DNA from 4 places in the Micromonospora sp. R77 genome. Region 4 is predicted to be linked to each of the others. Evidence: riboswitches for the same ligand, from Rfam matches in the RefSeq annotation. Region 4 holds a riboswitch; each other region holds the start of a gene.
What was found. A riboswitch is a leader RNA that binds a small molecule or an ion and turns the genes downstream of it on or off. The one in region 4 is predicted to bind cyclic di-AMP.
Positions count from the first base shown of each region.

Region 1: it holds a riboswitch for cyclic di-AMP, as region 4 does, so the genes downstream of both, MRQ36_RS22635 (C39 family peptidase) here and MRQ36_RS13370 (NlpC/P60 family protein) in region 4, are expected to answer to the same signal.
Region 2: it holds a riboswitch for cyclic di-AMP, as region 4 does, so the genes downstream of both, MRQ36_RS05365 (hypothetical protein) here and MRQ36_RS13370 (NlpC/P60 family protein) in region 4, are expected to answer to the same signal.
Region 3: it holds a riboswitch for cyclic di-AMP, as region 4 does, so the genes downstream of both, MRQ36_RS15595 (hypothetical protein) here and MRQ36_RS13370 (NlpC/P60 family protein) in region 4, are expected to answer to the same signal.

Region 1 covers NZ_JALDST010000001.1:4,795,746-4,798,923, reverse strand. The annotation lists gene MRQ36_RS22640 (alpha/beta fold hydrolase) at 1-102, opposite strand, end outside; gene MRQ36_RS22635 (C39 family peptidase) at 302-1,156, opposite strand; cyclic di-AMP (ydaO/yuaA leader) riboswitch at 1,388-1,530, opposite strand; gene MRQ36_RS22630 (hypothetical protein) at 1,822-2,394, opposite strand; gene MRQ36_RS22625 (hypothetical protein) at 2,426-2,629, shown strand; gene MRQ36_RS22620 (hypothetical protein) at 3,149-3,178, opposite strand, start outside.
Region 2 covers NZ_JALDST010000001.1:1,209,136-1,212,313, reverse strand. The annotation lists gene MRQ36_RS05370 (hypothetical protein) at 1-328, opposite strand, end outside; gene MRQ36_RS05365 (hypothetical protein) at 444-1,517, opposite strand; cyclic di-AMP (ydaO/yuaA leader) riboswitch at 1,522-1,651, opposite strand; gene MRQ36_RS05360 (cation diffusion facilitator family transporter) at 1,795-2,709, opposite strand; gene MRQ36_RS05355 (AAA family ATPase) at 2,817-3,178, opposite strand, start outside.
Region 3 covers NZ_JALDST010000001.1:3,326,319-3,329,496, forward strand. The annotation lists gene MRQ36_RS15590 (carbonic anhydrase) at 1-410, shown strand, start outside; gene MRQ36_RS15595 (hypothetical protein) at 484-1,503, opposite strand; cyclic di-AMP (ydaO/yuaA leader) riboswitch at 1,508-1,638, opposite strand; partial or broken gene MRQ36_RS34450 (HAD-IC family P-type ATPase) at 2,326-3,096, shown strand.
Region 4 covers NZ_JALDST010000001.1:2,891,990-2,895,167, forward strand. The annotation lists gene MRQ36_RS13365 (N-acetylmuramoyl-L-alanine amidase) at 1-963, opposite strand, end outside; cyclic di-AMP (ydaO/yuaA leader) riboswitch at 1,198-1,334, shown strand; gene MRQ36_RS13370 (NlpC/P60 family protein) at 1,394-2,380, shown strand; gene dcd (dCTP deaminase) at 2,453-3,031, opposite strand; gene MRQ36_RS13380 (pyridoxamine 5'-phosphate oxidase family protein) at 3,110-3,178, shown strand, end outside.

The DNA of each region.
Region 1 (3,178 bases), 1.9 Mb from region 4:
GTGTACGCGGGCAGCGGCGGCGACCAGCCGTGGCCGGCCAGGTCGGGGGCGAGCCACCGGCCCGCCCAGCGCTGTTCCAGCAGCGGGGCCCAGGGCAGCCACACCTCGCCGGTGGCACCCATCCCGTGCAGCAGCAGCAGGTGCCGGGCACCCGTGTCGTCGGTCATGCGCCGCAGTGTGCCACCGGCCGGACACCACGCGCGAGAGCGGACATCCGACACCCGGCGAGGGGAGGGCCCGGGGGACGACGACGTCGGGCGCCGGCTCCAGGAGCCGACGCCCGACGGGTGAACGGGGTTGATCAGGCGGAGTAGCCGCGGGTGGCCATCCAGTTGGCCAGCTCGACGGTGCTGATCCAGTACGCCGGCAGCGACGGGTCCGCCGAGTCGGCGATCCGCACGGTCCGGCCGTCGTCGGAGTAGCCCACCACGGCGATGTAGTGGCCGCCCGGGAAGGAGTGCCAGCCGCCGTCGGTGTCGGTGGCGTCGCCGGCGACGTTGGCCACCACGGCCCGGCCCTTGCTGACCGCCGCGACCACGTCGGCCCGCAGCCGGTCGGTCTGCGCCGCGCTCGGGCTGCCCTCGATCATCCGGGTCCGGTACGGGTTGCCCTTGACCTGCTGGTTGAGCACCCGGGTGGTGTCCTCGGCCGAGTTGGTGCCCATCTCGGTGGTGCCCAGCGCGACGGCCAGCTCGTCCTGGGTCCGCTCGATGCCGGCGGCGCTCAGCGCGTTGCGCACCGCAGCCGGGCCGCAGTTGTAGTACGTGGTCTGTGCCTCGTAGGTGTAGTCGAGGACCTTCTTCGACGGCGGCTTCGGTGCCGCCTTGCGGGTGGTGTCCGGGTCCGGCTTGGCCGTGGTCGGCCTGGCGCTGGTCGGCTTCGCCGAGGGCGAGGCGCTGGGCGACGCCGGAGCGCTGGGCGAGACGGACGGGACGGCGGCGATCCGGGCCTGGGTGCCGGCCGCGACGTCACCGAGCTGCGGGGCCAGGTCGGCCACGGCGGCGGTGTTCTGCCGGCGGACGGGGGCGTCGTCACCGTGCGCCAGCAGGGCGCCGGTGCCGGAGGCCAGCACCAGGGCGGCGGCCGAACCGGCGACGATCTGGTAGCGACGTTCGGTGGCGAGGCGCCGCAGCTGCCGCTTCAGGGTGTGCTTCACAGGGGGCTTCCTCCACGGGGTGGGGGCGGCACACGCCGGCCCGGCGCGCGGAGATGCTCACGCGCGACGGAGCGGATCCGTGGGCGGGGTGGGCCGCGGGGAAGGGGTGCGCCCGGTCAGTCGGGCGCGCGGGCGGATGCCGGTATCAGCTCGCGGACAGGGCGAGCGACGGCACCGCGGCGCCGTGGAGGGGGTGTGGTCGAGGGGTGGCAGAGTGCTGCACGAAGACGGAACTCCTTCCGACACCGCCTACCGGGTTAGCTGACGGATTCGGGCGGGAAGATCGCCCTACCGCGGGCCGTGGCCCGCGGATTCACCCCGGATGTGCATGGGTCCCCGGTTCGCAGAAGATCACGATTGAGCGGGTCGGCGCGGCGTCGCCTCTTGCGATCGGAAACCGCACCGGACGCGCCGACACTACCGGCGGGTACGCGCCCTGCCAAGCGCTCCCACCTGCGTAAACGTCGAACATTGCGGATCCGACCGGAACAGACAGGTCACTGACGTCACTCAATGGGACGAGCAGCCGAGAAAGGAACGGCGGTCGATTACCGGACATACGGGGAGCGGGTGACCCGGCAACCTGGGACGGCATGGACCGCCACGCCCCGGATGACCGTTTTTCGATTCCGGGGCGATCCGGTCCGGCAGTTTCACGTCACAATTCAGCCAACCCGCGCCGGCCGCCACCGGGCGGTCCGCGGGACGGGCGCGCCGACCGGGGCGAAGGTCTGGGTCACCGCCTCGGACCGGCGTACCGGGACGATGCCGGGGCGCAGCCGCTCCGCCGCCGCGTACGCCTCCACAGCCAGGGCACGGGCCGACTCGGCGGCCAGTTCGGCGTCCCGCCACGCCCGCTGCTCCCGCTCGGCGGCGGCCCGGTACCCGGCCGACCGGCCGTCGCGTACCGCCCGGGCCAGCACGATCTCCTGCTCGGCGGGGTGCCGGCGCGGGTCCCACCCGTTGCGGTGGGCGAGCACGTCGGCGAGTTGCCGGGCGGTCAGGTCGCCCCGCCAGTGCGCCGTCATCGCGGCGTGGTGCAGCCAGCGCTCCCGGGACGCGTACTCGGCCGGGGTGCGCGGTGCGCGGCGCGGGCAGTACGGCACCGGCGAGCGTCGGGCGGCCACCTCCGCCTCGTCGTACGTCCGCCAGGCCCGGTCCACCTCCGCCTGGGCGACCAGCCAGCGCTCGCGGTGCCGGCGGGCGTTCTCCGCCGCCCCGGCGGCGGCGACGGCCACCTCGTCGGCAGTAGCGGCGCAGGTCGGCCAGTTGGGCCGCCTGTGCCACCGCCGGGTCGACGGCCGGCTCGTCGTCGGTCGGGGTGTCCCGCTCGGGGCGGGCGACCAGCACCGCGAGCAGGAGCAGGGCGAGCAGGAGCAGGGCCGACCAGATGGCGGCGGCCTCCGGGACCTCGATCAGGAACTGGTACAGAACGGTCTGCATGGTCGGCACCTCACGGAGCGGATGTGGTGAAGAGGTCCGCAGGACCCGGAGACGGGCACGACCGGTACGGGTGCCGCCGGGTGCATACGGGGGTGAGGTCGGGTGGTGCGTGCTCGCGGGCGACCGCCCGCACGACGTCAGCGGGCCGGCGGGGCGCGGGAGCCGAGGGCCGACGGTGCCGACCCGCCCGCGAGGTGCTGCGGGGTGCCCGGTACGGCCGGTGCGCGCGCGCCCCGCGAGCCGCCACCCGGGCCGGCAGGTCGCCGACGGCGGCGGGCGGGAGTCGGCCGTGCCGGTGGCCGAGTGGCCGACGCGGGCCGGGGCGGTGACCACCTGTCCGGAGCCGCCCCTGGCATCGACCGCCCGACCGGCGTCGGCCGTGGCCGCGACGGCGTGACCGGAACCGGCGGCGCGGGTGGCGGCGCGACCCGGCCGGCGGTGTGGAAGATGCCGTGACCGGAGCCCGCAGGGTGGGTGGCGGCGTGACCGGTGACGGTGGTCGGCGTGGGCCGCAGCCAGCGGGTCGGTAGTGCCGCGGCGGACCAGTCATCAGCGGCGGACGAGGGCGGCCTCGCCGGC
Region 2 (3,178 bases), 1.7 Mb from region 4:
GCCGCACCCTGGGGGTGAGCAGCAGCAGGACCAGGCCGAGCATGACCGTGGTGAGGGCGAACTTCACCAGCACCCAGCGCCAGCGCAGCAGTCCCCACGGGGTGAGCAGCGCGCCGGCCACGCCGACCAGCCAGACCAGCACGCTCAGCGGCGCGAAGAGCCAGGTGACCACCAGCCCGGCGGTTGGATAGACCGCCTCCGGTGCGGCGCCGCGCAGCCCGGCGATCCCCAGGGTGAGCAGCGCCAGGTCCGCGCCGAGCCAGCCCAGCGAGGTGACCAGGTGCAGGGTCAGCAGGGCCTTGCGGGCGGTCGGGGAGAGTCGCCTCATGCCCCGATGCTCGCCCGTGCGGAGCGCGTCGTCGTGGGCCCGGCGGCGACATCCGGGGTACGTCCCGGGACGTAGCCGCCGGCCCGCCCCACCTCGGGCAGGCCGGCGGCCGGGGTCAGTAGACGGACAGGTGCACGTGGTTGGTGTGGTCGCTGGACGGGTCGCCGTTGCCGCCGCTGTACGCCTTCCAACCGCTGCTCGGCAGCCAGATCCGCTTGAACCAGATCACGTAGAGCACCGCCAGCGGGTCGGCGTTGCGGATGAAGTACGCCGACAGGTTGTCGCCGTACGTCCGGTCCCCGCCGGAGGCGACGCCGCCGAAGCCGTCGGTCTGCGCGGCGAAGTCGCAGGCCCGGCCCTTCGGGTGCTCACCCGACCCGCTCGGCCGGTGGCAGGAGACGTACCGCTTGAAGCCGGCCGCCTGGGCCTGCCGGAGCGCGTGCAGGGTGCGCGGGGTGATGCAGCCGTCGGCCGGGGTCGGGTCGTCCACGCTGCACGACTCGGGCGGCCAGGAGCCGTCCGAGTTGCGCGGTGCCGGGGTGGCGTCGGCGTTGGACGTGCCCCGGTTGCCGGTGCTGCCGCTGTCGGCGTCGCGGGCGCTCTCGGCCTTGTCGTTCGCCACCTCGAGGGCGCGTTCGGCCTGCTGCTTGCGCTTGTCCATCACCGAGACCTGCTTGCGCTGCTCCTGGATCTCGATGCCGAGCGCGGTCCGGGTGCGGGTGGCCTCGTCGCGGGTCTGGATCAGTTCGCGCAGCGCCCGGTCCTCGTGCGCGGCGACCTGGTCCAACGCCGCCGCACGGTCCATGAAGCCGTCCGGGCTGCTGCTGTTGAGCAGCGCCGACGCCGCGCTGAGCCGCCCGGTCCGGTACGCCACCCCGGCGATCTCACCGACGTTGGCGTCCCGGTTGGCCAGCTCCGCCTCGACGGTCGTGAGCTGCGCGTTGAGCTGCTGCTGCCGCTTGACCGAGCGGGCCAGCGCGGCCTTCGCCTCCAGCCAGCCCTTGCTGGCCGCGTCGAGTTGGGCGCGCAGCGCCGGGGTGCCGCCCTCGTCGTCGCCGGGGGCGGCGACGCGCAGCGGGGCGGCCCCCGCGGGGGAGACCGGCGCGACCGCGACGCCGAGGGCGAGCGTCGCGACGAGCAGGGCCGCCAGCCGCGCGGCCGTCCGTCGTACTGGTGCCACTGATGGCATGCACATGTCCTTCCGTCAGCCGCCGACCGGGTTAGCTGACGGGTTCGGGACGGAAGATCCCTACCGCTGACGCGGATGCACCCCACGAACATGGTTCCCCGGCTCGCCCTGCGGCGATTAGGCGGCGGCCACCGCAGGCGCCGGAGGGCGCCGCCCGGCGGAGGCCGCGGTCGAGCCTACCGGCGTGATGCCGGGCAGGCTCGGTACGCGGCCCTGCTCGAACGAGCCAAAACCGGCATAGCACCACAATAACCACAGAGATTTAAGCGTGTGCTAATTACCACTCCACCGCACCACAGGCCCCGGCCGACGCTCCGGGTTCGATCTGCAACGTGGCGTGATCGATGTGGAAGTCCTCGTGCAACGCCGTACGCGCCGCCGCCAGCACGTCGCCCACCTCGGCCCCCGGGGTCATGGTCAGGTGCGCGGAGGCCACCTCCATGCCCGAGGTCAGCGTCCAGACGTGCAGGTCGTGCACCTCGGCCACGCCGGGGACCGCGGCGAGCCGGTCGTGCACCGCGGTCACCTGGAGGTGCTCCGGGGCGGCCTGGACCAGGATGCGGACCGCCGCCCGGCCCAGCCGCCAGGTACGCGGCAGGATGAACACGCCGATGGCGACCGCCACCACCGGGTCCGCCCACCACCAGTCGGTGAGCGCGATGACCAGCGCGGCCCCGATCACGCCGAGCGAGCCGAGCAGGTCGCCCAGCACCTCCAGGTAGGCCCCGCGCAGGTTGATGCTCTCCTGCGCCCCGGCCCGCAGCAGGGCGAAGGCGACCAGGTTGGCGAGCAGGCCGAGCGCCGCCACGGCGAGCATCGGCCCGGCCAGCACCTCGGGTGGCGAGCCGAACCGGCGGACCGCCTCGACCAGCACGTAGACCGCGACCCCGCCGAGCAGCACGGCGTTGGCGAGGGCGGCCAGCACCTCCAGCCGATAGAGCCCGAAGGTGCGCTGCGGGTCGGTGTCGGCGCGCCGGGTGGCGGTGATCGCGGCGAGCGCCATGCCGATGCCCAGCACGTCGGTGAACATGTGCCCGGCGTCGGAGAGCAGCGCCAGCGAGCCGGTGGCGAACGCGGCGACCGCCTCGACCACCATCAGTGCGGCGAGGACCCCGAACGCGGCCCAGAGCCGGCCCCGGTGCCGGTGCGCGGCGTTGGTGATCGCGCCGCTGTGGTCGTGACCTGCGCCCACTCCCACACCCTCCGTCCCTCGGCCGAGCCCGACCCAATCTATGTTCACATTGCTATGTGTGCAAGTGAACGTCCGGCAACCGCCGCCACAACTGCCGGTGGGGCGACTCAGCCCGTCGGGTCGATCGTGGTCAGCCGCTGGGTGGCCCGGGACAGCGCCACGTAGAGCGTCCGTACCCCCGACCCCGGGTCCGCCCGGATCTCGCCCGGCGCGACCAGCACCACGCCGTCGTACTCCATGCCCTTGGCCTGGAGGCTGGTCACCACCTGGAGCCGGGAGCCGCCCAGGTCGCCCAGCCAGCCGGCCACCTCGTCCCGGCGCGGCACCGGCGTGATCACGCCGACCGTTCCCTCCACCTCGGCCAGCAGCGCGCCCGCCGCCTCGACCGTCGCGGCCGGCAGCGCGGCGGCCGGCACGGTCCGCTCGACCGGTTCGACCCCGGTGGACCGGACCGCCGTGGGCAGCGGCA
Region 3 (3,178 bases), 430 kb from region 4:
AGGTGCTCGGCAGCGTCGAGTACGCGGTGACCGTGCTCGGCACCCCGCTGATCGTGGTGCTCGGCCACGACTCGTGCGGCGCCGTGCAGGCCGCCAGGGACGTGGCGACCACCGGCACGCCGCCGGCCGGCCACCTCGGGGCGGTGGTCGACGCCGTCGTGCCGAGCCTGCAGCGGGCCGCCGAGCAGGGCGTCACCACCATCGACGGGATCGTCGACATCCACATCGCGCAGACCGTCGAGGCGCTGCTGGCGAACTCCACCGTGCTGGCCGAGCGGGTCACCGCCGGGCGGTGCGCGGTGGTCGGCATGTCGTACCGGCTGAGCGCCGGCGAGGTGCGCACGGTGACCACCGTGCCGGCGGGCGAGCAGACCGCGACGGACCGGACCGCTCCCGCCGTCACCGGCTGAGCGCCCTCGGACCAGAACGAAGGGGCCGCCCCGCGTGATCGCGGGGACGGCCCCTTCGTCGTACGTCGCCGGCTCAGAGCAACGACATGTGTACGTGGTCGGTGTGGTTGGACGGGCCGCTGTAGGACTTCCACCCCGTCGCCGGGAACCAGATCTGCCGGTTCCAGATCACGTAGTAGATGCCGAGCCGGTCGGCGTTGCGAATCAGGAAGGCGGCGAGGTTGTTGCCGTACCGGCGGGTGTCGTTGTTGTGCCAGGGGGAGAAGCCGCTGTTCTGCAACGACCAGTCGCAGGCCCGGCCCTTCGGGTGCTCCCACGGCCCACCCGGCCGGTAGCAGCCGACGAAGCGGTTGAAGCCGGCCCGCTTGACCTCCTTGTACGCGTGCAGCGTGCGCGGGGTGATGCAGCCGGAGGTGGTCGGATCGTTCTCGCTGCACGACTCCGGACGCCAGTCACCGTCGGAGCCGCGACCGGGGGCGACCCGGGCGACCGGGGAGGTGGCCGAGACCAGACCACCGGTGAAGCCCAGCCCGCCGACCAGGGCGAGCGACTTCTCCGCCTCGTTCTTCTTGCGGGCCATCTCGTTGGTCAGCTTCGCCTGCTCGCGTACCTCGGCCTCGACCGCCAGCCGGGCCTGCTCGGCGCGGTTGCGCACCGCACTGACGTCGGCGAGCTTCTGCTCGTTGACCATGTTCAGCTCGTCCAGCGCGGCGGCCCGCTTCACGAACGAGTCCGGCGCGTTGCTCTCCAGCAGCATGGCCATCGCGCCGATCCGGCCGGTCCGGTACGACTGCGCGGCGATCTGCGCCACCTGGGGCTTCAGGGCCTCCAGCTCGTCCTTGGCCCGGCGTTCCTCGGCGGCGAGCTGGCGCTGCCGCTCCTCGGACTTGGCCAGCTTCGCCTTCGCCTGGATGTAGCCCCGGTTGGCCGCGTCGATCACGTCGGTGATCAGCGCCGGCTCGTCGTCCTCCTCGTGCCCCGAGGGGGCGGGGGTGGTCGGGGCGGCCGTCGCCGGGGTGGGGCCGGCCACGACAGCGAAGGCGGCGAGCACGGCCACCACGGGTGTCAACCAGCGGCGCAGGGGTGCCGTCACAGTGTTCCCTTCCGTCGACCGCCGACCGGGTTAGCTGACGGGTTCGGGACGGAAGTGGCCCCTACCGCTCGCGCGGATTCACCCCATGTACCTGGTTCCCCGGTTCGCCGTGCGGCGATTGGGCGGCGGCACCGCAGGCGCCGGTGCGCGCCTTCGGCGGTGACCGGCAGCGAGGTTACCCGAGAGCACTCCCGGGCAGCTACGTCCTGAAGCCCACCAAACGCGGTATTTCGCTGCGACCCAGCGTGACCAGCATCGCGTTTAACACCGGCCGTCACGCTGCGCAGTGTCACCATCCGACCTCCGTACTCCTCGGGGCGTCCGGCCACCCGACGCGGCGGCGGGCGGCATGGTGAAGGCATGACGGAGCACGGGCAGGCGACCGGTCACGCCGGGTACTCGACCGGCCACGCCGGGCAGGCGGGTGGCCACGGCGGGGCGGGCGGGCACGACAAGCACGCCGGGCACGACCCGGAGATGTTCCGGAGACGCTTCTGGCTCTGCCTGGTGCTGACCGTGCCGGTGGTGCTGACCAGCCACATGGTGATGGACTGGTTCGGCTACTCGCTGGAGTTCCCTGGCCGGTCGTTGGTCGGGCCGGTGCTCGGCTCGGTGGTGTTCTGGTGGGGCGGCTGGCCGTTCCTGGTCGGGGCGGTCCGCGAGGTGCGGGACCGCGCCCCGGGGATGATGCTGCTGATCGGGATGGCCATCACCGTCGCGTACGGTGCGTCGCTGGCCACCAGCCTGGGCGCGTTCGACCTGGACTTCTGGTGGGAGCTGGCGGCCCTGGTGACCATCATGCTGCTCGGCCACTGGCAGGAGATGAAGGCCGTCGGGCAGGCCCGGGGGGCGCTGGCCGCGTTGGCCGCGCTGCTGCCCGACGACGCCGAGCGGGTACGGCCCGACGGGGGCACCGAACGGGTGCCGATCGCGCAGCTGCGGCTCGACGACGTGGTGCTGGTCCGCCCCGGCGGCCGGGTGCCGGCCGACGGACGGATCGTCGACGGCGGCGCCGAGCTGGACGAATCCATGATCACCGGGGAGTCCCGTCCGGTTGCCCGGTCGGTCGGGGATCGGGTGGTGGCGGGCACCGTCGCCACCGACTCGGCGATCCGGGTCCGGGTGGAGGCGCTCGGCGAGGAGACCACGCTGGCCGGGATCCAGCGGCTGGTCGCCCAGGCGCAGCAGGCCGGCGGACGGGCGCAGGTGCTCGCCGACCGCTTCGCGGCGTGGCTGTTCTATGTCGCCGTCGGCACCGCCGTGGTCACCGTGCTGGTCTGGAGCCTGCTCGGCAACGTCGGCGAGGCGGTGGTGCGGACGGTGAGCGTGCTGGTGATCGCCTGCCCGCACGCGCTCGGCCTCGCCATCCCGCTGGTGATCGCCCTCTCCACCGCCCTGGCGGCCCGCTCCGGCATCCTGGTCCGCGACCGGCTGGCCCTGGAGCGGATGCGCCTGGTCGACGCGGTGCTCTTCGACAAGACCGGCACGCTGACCCGGGGCCGGCACGTCGTCACCGAGGTGGCCGGGACGGCCGGTGTGGCCGGGCCGGAGGTGGTGCGGCTGGCCGCCGGGGTGGAGGCGGACAGCGAGCACCCGCTCGCCCGGGCGATTGTCGCCGCCGCCGGGTCGGCCGGCGGGCCGGCCCGGGCGAGCGAGCGGCTTCCGGTCGCTGCCG
Region 4 (3,178 bases):
GGTCTGCACCAGCTTCACGCTCGGGCCGAAGTAGCCCTCGGTGTCGTGGATGACGATGTACTCGATCTTCTGCTGCGCCGGCCGCTCACCGAGGTCGTGGTTGCCGTAGTCGCCCGGGTTCGGGCCGTACTTCTCGTAGGGCGCGGGGATCCACTCGCAGGCGAGCCGCACCGGGCACTCCAGGCCGTCCGGCCGCTCGGCCCGGCGCAGCCCCAGCTTGTGCAGGCCGGACTCGTCGGGCGTCACCGACCGGGCGGCGAGGGTCACCCGCTGCCCGTCGTCGGTGGTCCGGCTGGCGCCGAGGCCGATCTGGTCGTACACCTCGTCGGCGAAGGCCGCCGCGGCGTCCTCGGTGTCCGCGCCGGAGTAGCGGGCCACCGCGCCGTACCAGGCCGCCGGGTCGCTGCCGGCGCCGACGGGCGCGGCCAGCTCCTTCTGGTACGACGCCAGCAGCGCCGCGCCGCCCCGGATGTTGGCGGCGGCGTCGTCCCGCAGCGTCTCCTCGGCCACCCCGGTGAGCGCGGCGGCGGTGTCGAGGGTCTGCAGGGACGCCGACGGCAGCAGGTCGCCGGTCGGCTCGGCCGCGGCGGCGGTGTCCACGGTCAGCGGCCGGGAGTCGTCGCCCCGGGGGTCCTCGTTCTCGTCGACGTGCGCGCCGGACGGGGTGGCGGCGACCTGCACGGCGTCGGTCAGGTGCATGGGCCCGTAGCCGCCGCTGGTGCTCGGCTGGCCGGGATGGGTGTCCCAGCGGGACTCGAGGTAGGAGACGCCGAGCAGGACGCTCTCCGGTACGCCGTACTCGGCGGCGGCGGTCGCGTACTGCTGCTGGCGGTCGGTGGGTTGGTCGGTCCCGGTGGTGGCCGGGTCGGCGGTGACCGGGCCGGCGGTGAGCAGGACGGTGGCCGCCGCCACGGCGCCGGCGAGCAGGATCCGTCGGCGTGGCGGGACGGGGGTGAGGTGCATGGAACCTCCAGGTTCGATGGGGGTCACTGCGTGCCCACCCTCGCCCCCGGTACCGCTTCAGGTCAATACCTTCCGGTTAAATGATGTTGCCTGAAAGATTTCTTCACGAACCGCGATCCGGCGCCCTCAACAGGTACGGAGTGTCACGGCGTCGCGGGTTGCGGATCGATAACGGCCATCTCTACTCTGGTCAATCGTCGACCGGAAACTGGACCGTCCATCCCGGGCGGTCACGGTCGGACACCGCCGAGTCGCCTCCGGGCGAGCCGGGGACCCAGGTAACCGGGGTGAATCCGCAGCACTGCGGTAGGGCGGCTCCCTTCCCGCCCGAACCCGTCAGCTAACCCGGTAGGCGGTCACGCAGAAGGAGTACGGAAGCCCGGTGGCACACCATGCCCCGCGGCGACCGTCGGTCCGGTCGGTCGACCGGATGACGGCTGCGCCGCGCCCACGCTGGTCCCGCTTCACCACCCTCCTCGCCGCCCTGGCCGGCACCGCCGTCATCCTGACCGGCGGCGCCACGGCGGCCCACGCCGAACCCTCGGTCACCGAGATCGAACGCCAGATCGACCAGGACTGGGAGAAGCTCGAACCGATCATCGAGCAGTACAACGCCACCAGTCAGGACCTCGCGGTCAAGAGCCGGCAGGCCGACGCCCTCGCCAAGCAGATCGCCCCGCTCCAGCTCCAGGTCGACCTCGCCATGGGGCAGGTCAGCGGGCTGGCCGCCGAGGCGTACAAGGGGCAGAACGTCTCCACGGTGAACGCGCTGCTGGGCAGCCGCTCGCCGGGCGACGTGCTGGCCGGCCTCGAACTGCTCGACCGCTTCGCACACCGCCAGCAGCAGGAGGTGCGGTCGGTCGTCGACCTGCGCGACCAGCTAACCGCGAAGAAGAAGCCGCTGGACGAGATGGTGACCCAGCTGACCCGGACCAAGGCCCAGCTGGCGGCGAAGAAGCAGCAGATCAACGCCGAGATCGCCCGCCTCGGCAAGCTCCGGCTCAAGGTGTACGGCAGCGGCGGCGGCGGTCCGCTGCGGCCCGCGCCGTGCCCGTCCGGCTACCCGGGTGGCCCCGCCGGGGTCGCCGTCAAGTTCGCCTGCGCCCAGATCGGCAAGATCTATGTCTGGGGCGCCGCCGGCCCGGACCACTTCGACTGCTCCGGTCTGACCATGGCCGCCTGGGACAAGGCGGGTGTCTCGCTGCCGCACAACGCCCGGCAGCAGCACGACGTCACCCGACGGGTCAGCCGCAGCGAGCTGCGCCCCGGTGACCTGGTCTTCTACTACAGCGACCTGCACCACGTCGGCATGTACGTCGGCGACGGCTGGGTGGTCCACGCCTCCCAGTCCGGCAAGCCCATCACCATGAAGCGCGTCGACGACGGCCAGATCAACAGCTACGGCCGTCCCGGCTGACGGTGAAAGGAGGGGCCCCTTCTTAACGCCTCAGGTAGAGGAAGGGGCCCCTGTTAACACTCGGCTGGCCGGTCAGCGGGTCGGCCAGGTGCGCCAGTTCTGCCAGGCGCGGCTCGGGGTGGGGCCGCGCTGCCCCTGGTAGCGCGAGCCGTAGACGACCGAGCCGTACGGGTGCTCGGCCGGCGAGGAGAGCCGGAAGATGCAGAGCTGGCCGATCTTCATGCCCGGCCAGAGCGTGATCGGCAGGTTCGCCACGTTGGACAGCTCCAGCGTGACGTGCCCGGAGAAGCCCGGGTCGATGAAGCCGGCGGTGGAGTGGGTGAGCAGCCCGAGCCGGCCCAGGCTGGACTTGCCCTCCAGGCGGCCGGCGAGCTGGTCGCCCAGCGAGATCACCTCGAGCGTGGAGGCGAGCACGAACTCGCCCGGGTGCAGCACGAACGGCTCGCCGTCGGGCACCTCGACCATCGAGGTCAGGTCGTCCTGCTGCATGGCCGGATCGATGTGGGTGTAGAGGTGGTTGTTGAACACCCGGAAGAGCTTGTCCAGGCGTACGTCGATGCTGGACGGCTGCACCAGCGTGGGCTCGAAGGGCTCCAGCGCGAGGGTGCCCGCCTTGATCTCGGAGACCAGGTCACGGTCGGAGAGCAGCATCGGAACACCATAGCGACCGATACGGGCGAGCTGCGTGTCGGACTGCGCGTTAGTACGTGTGTTCGATAGAATGTCGGCATGGCTTCCTGGTCCGAATTCGCCGCCGACGAGCCCCGCCTCGCCGACGAGATCCGCCTCCTCATGCAG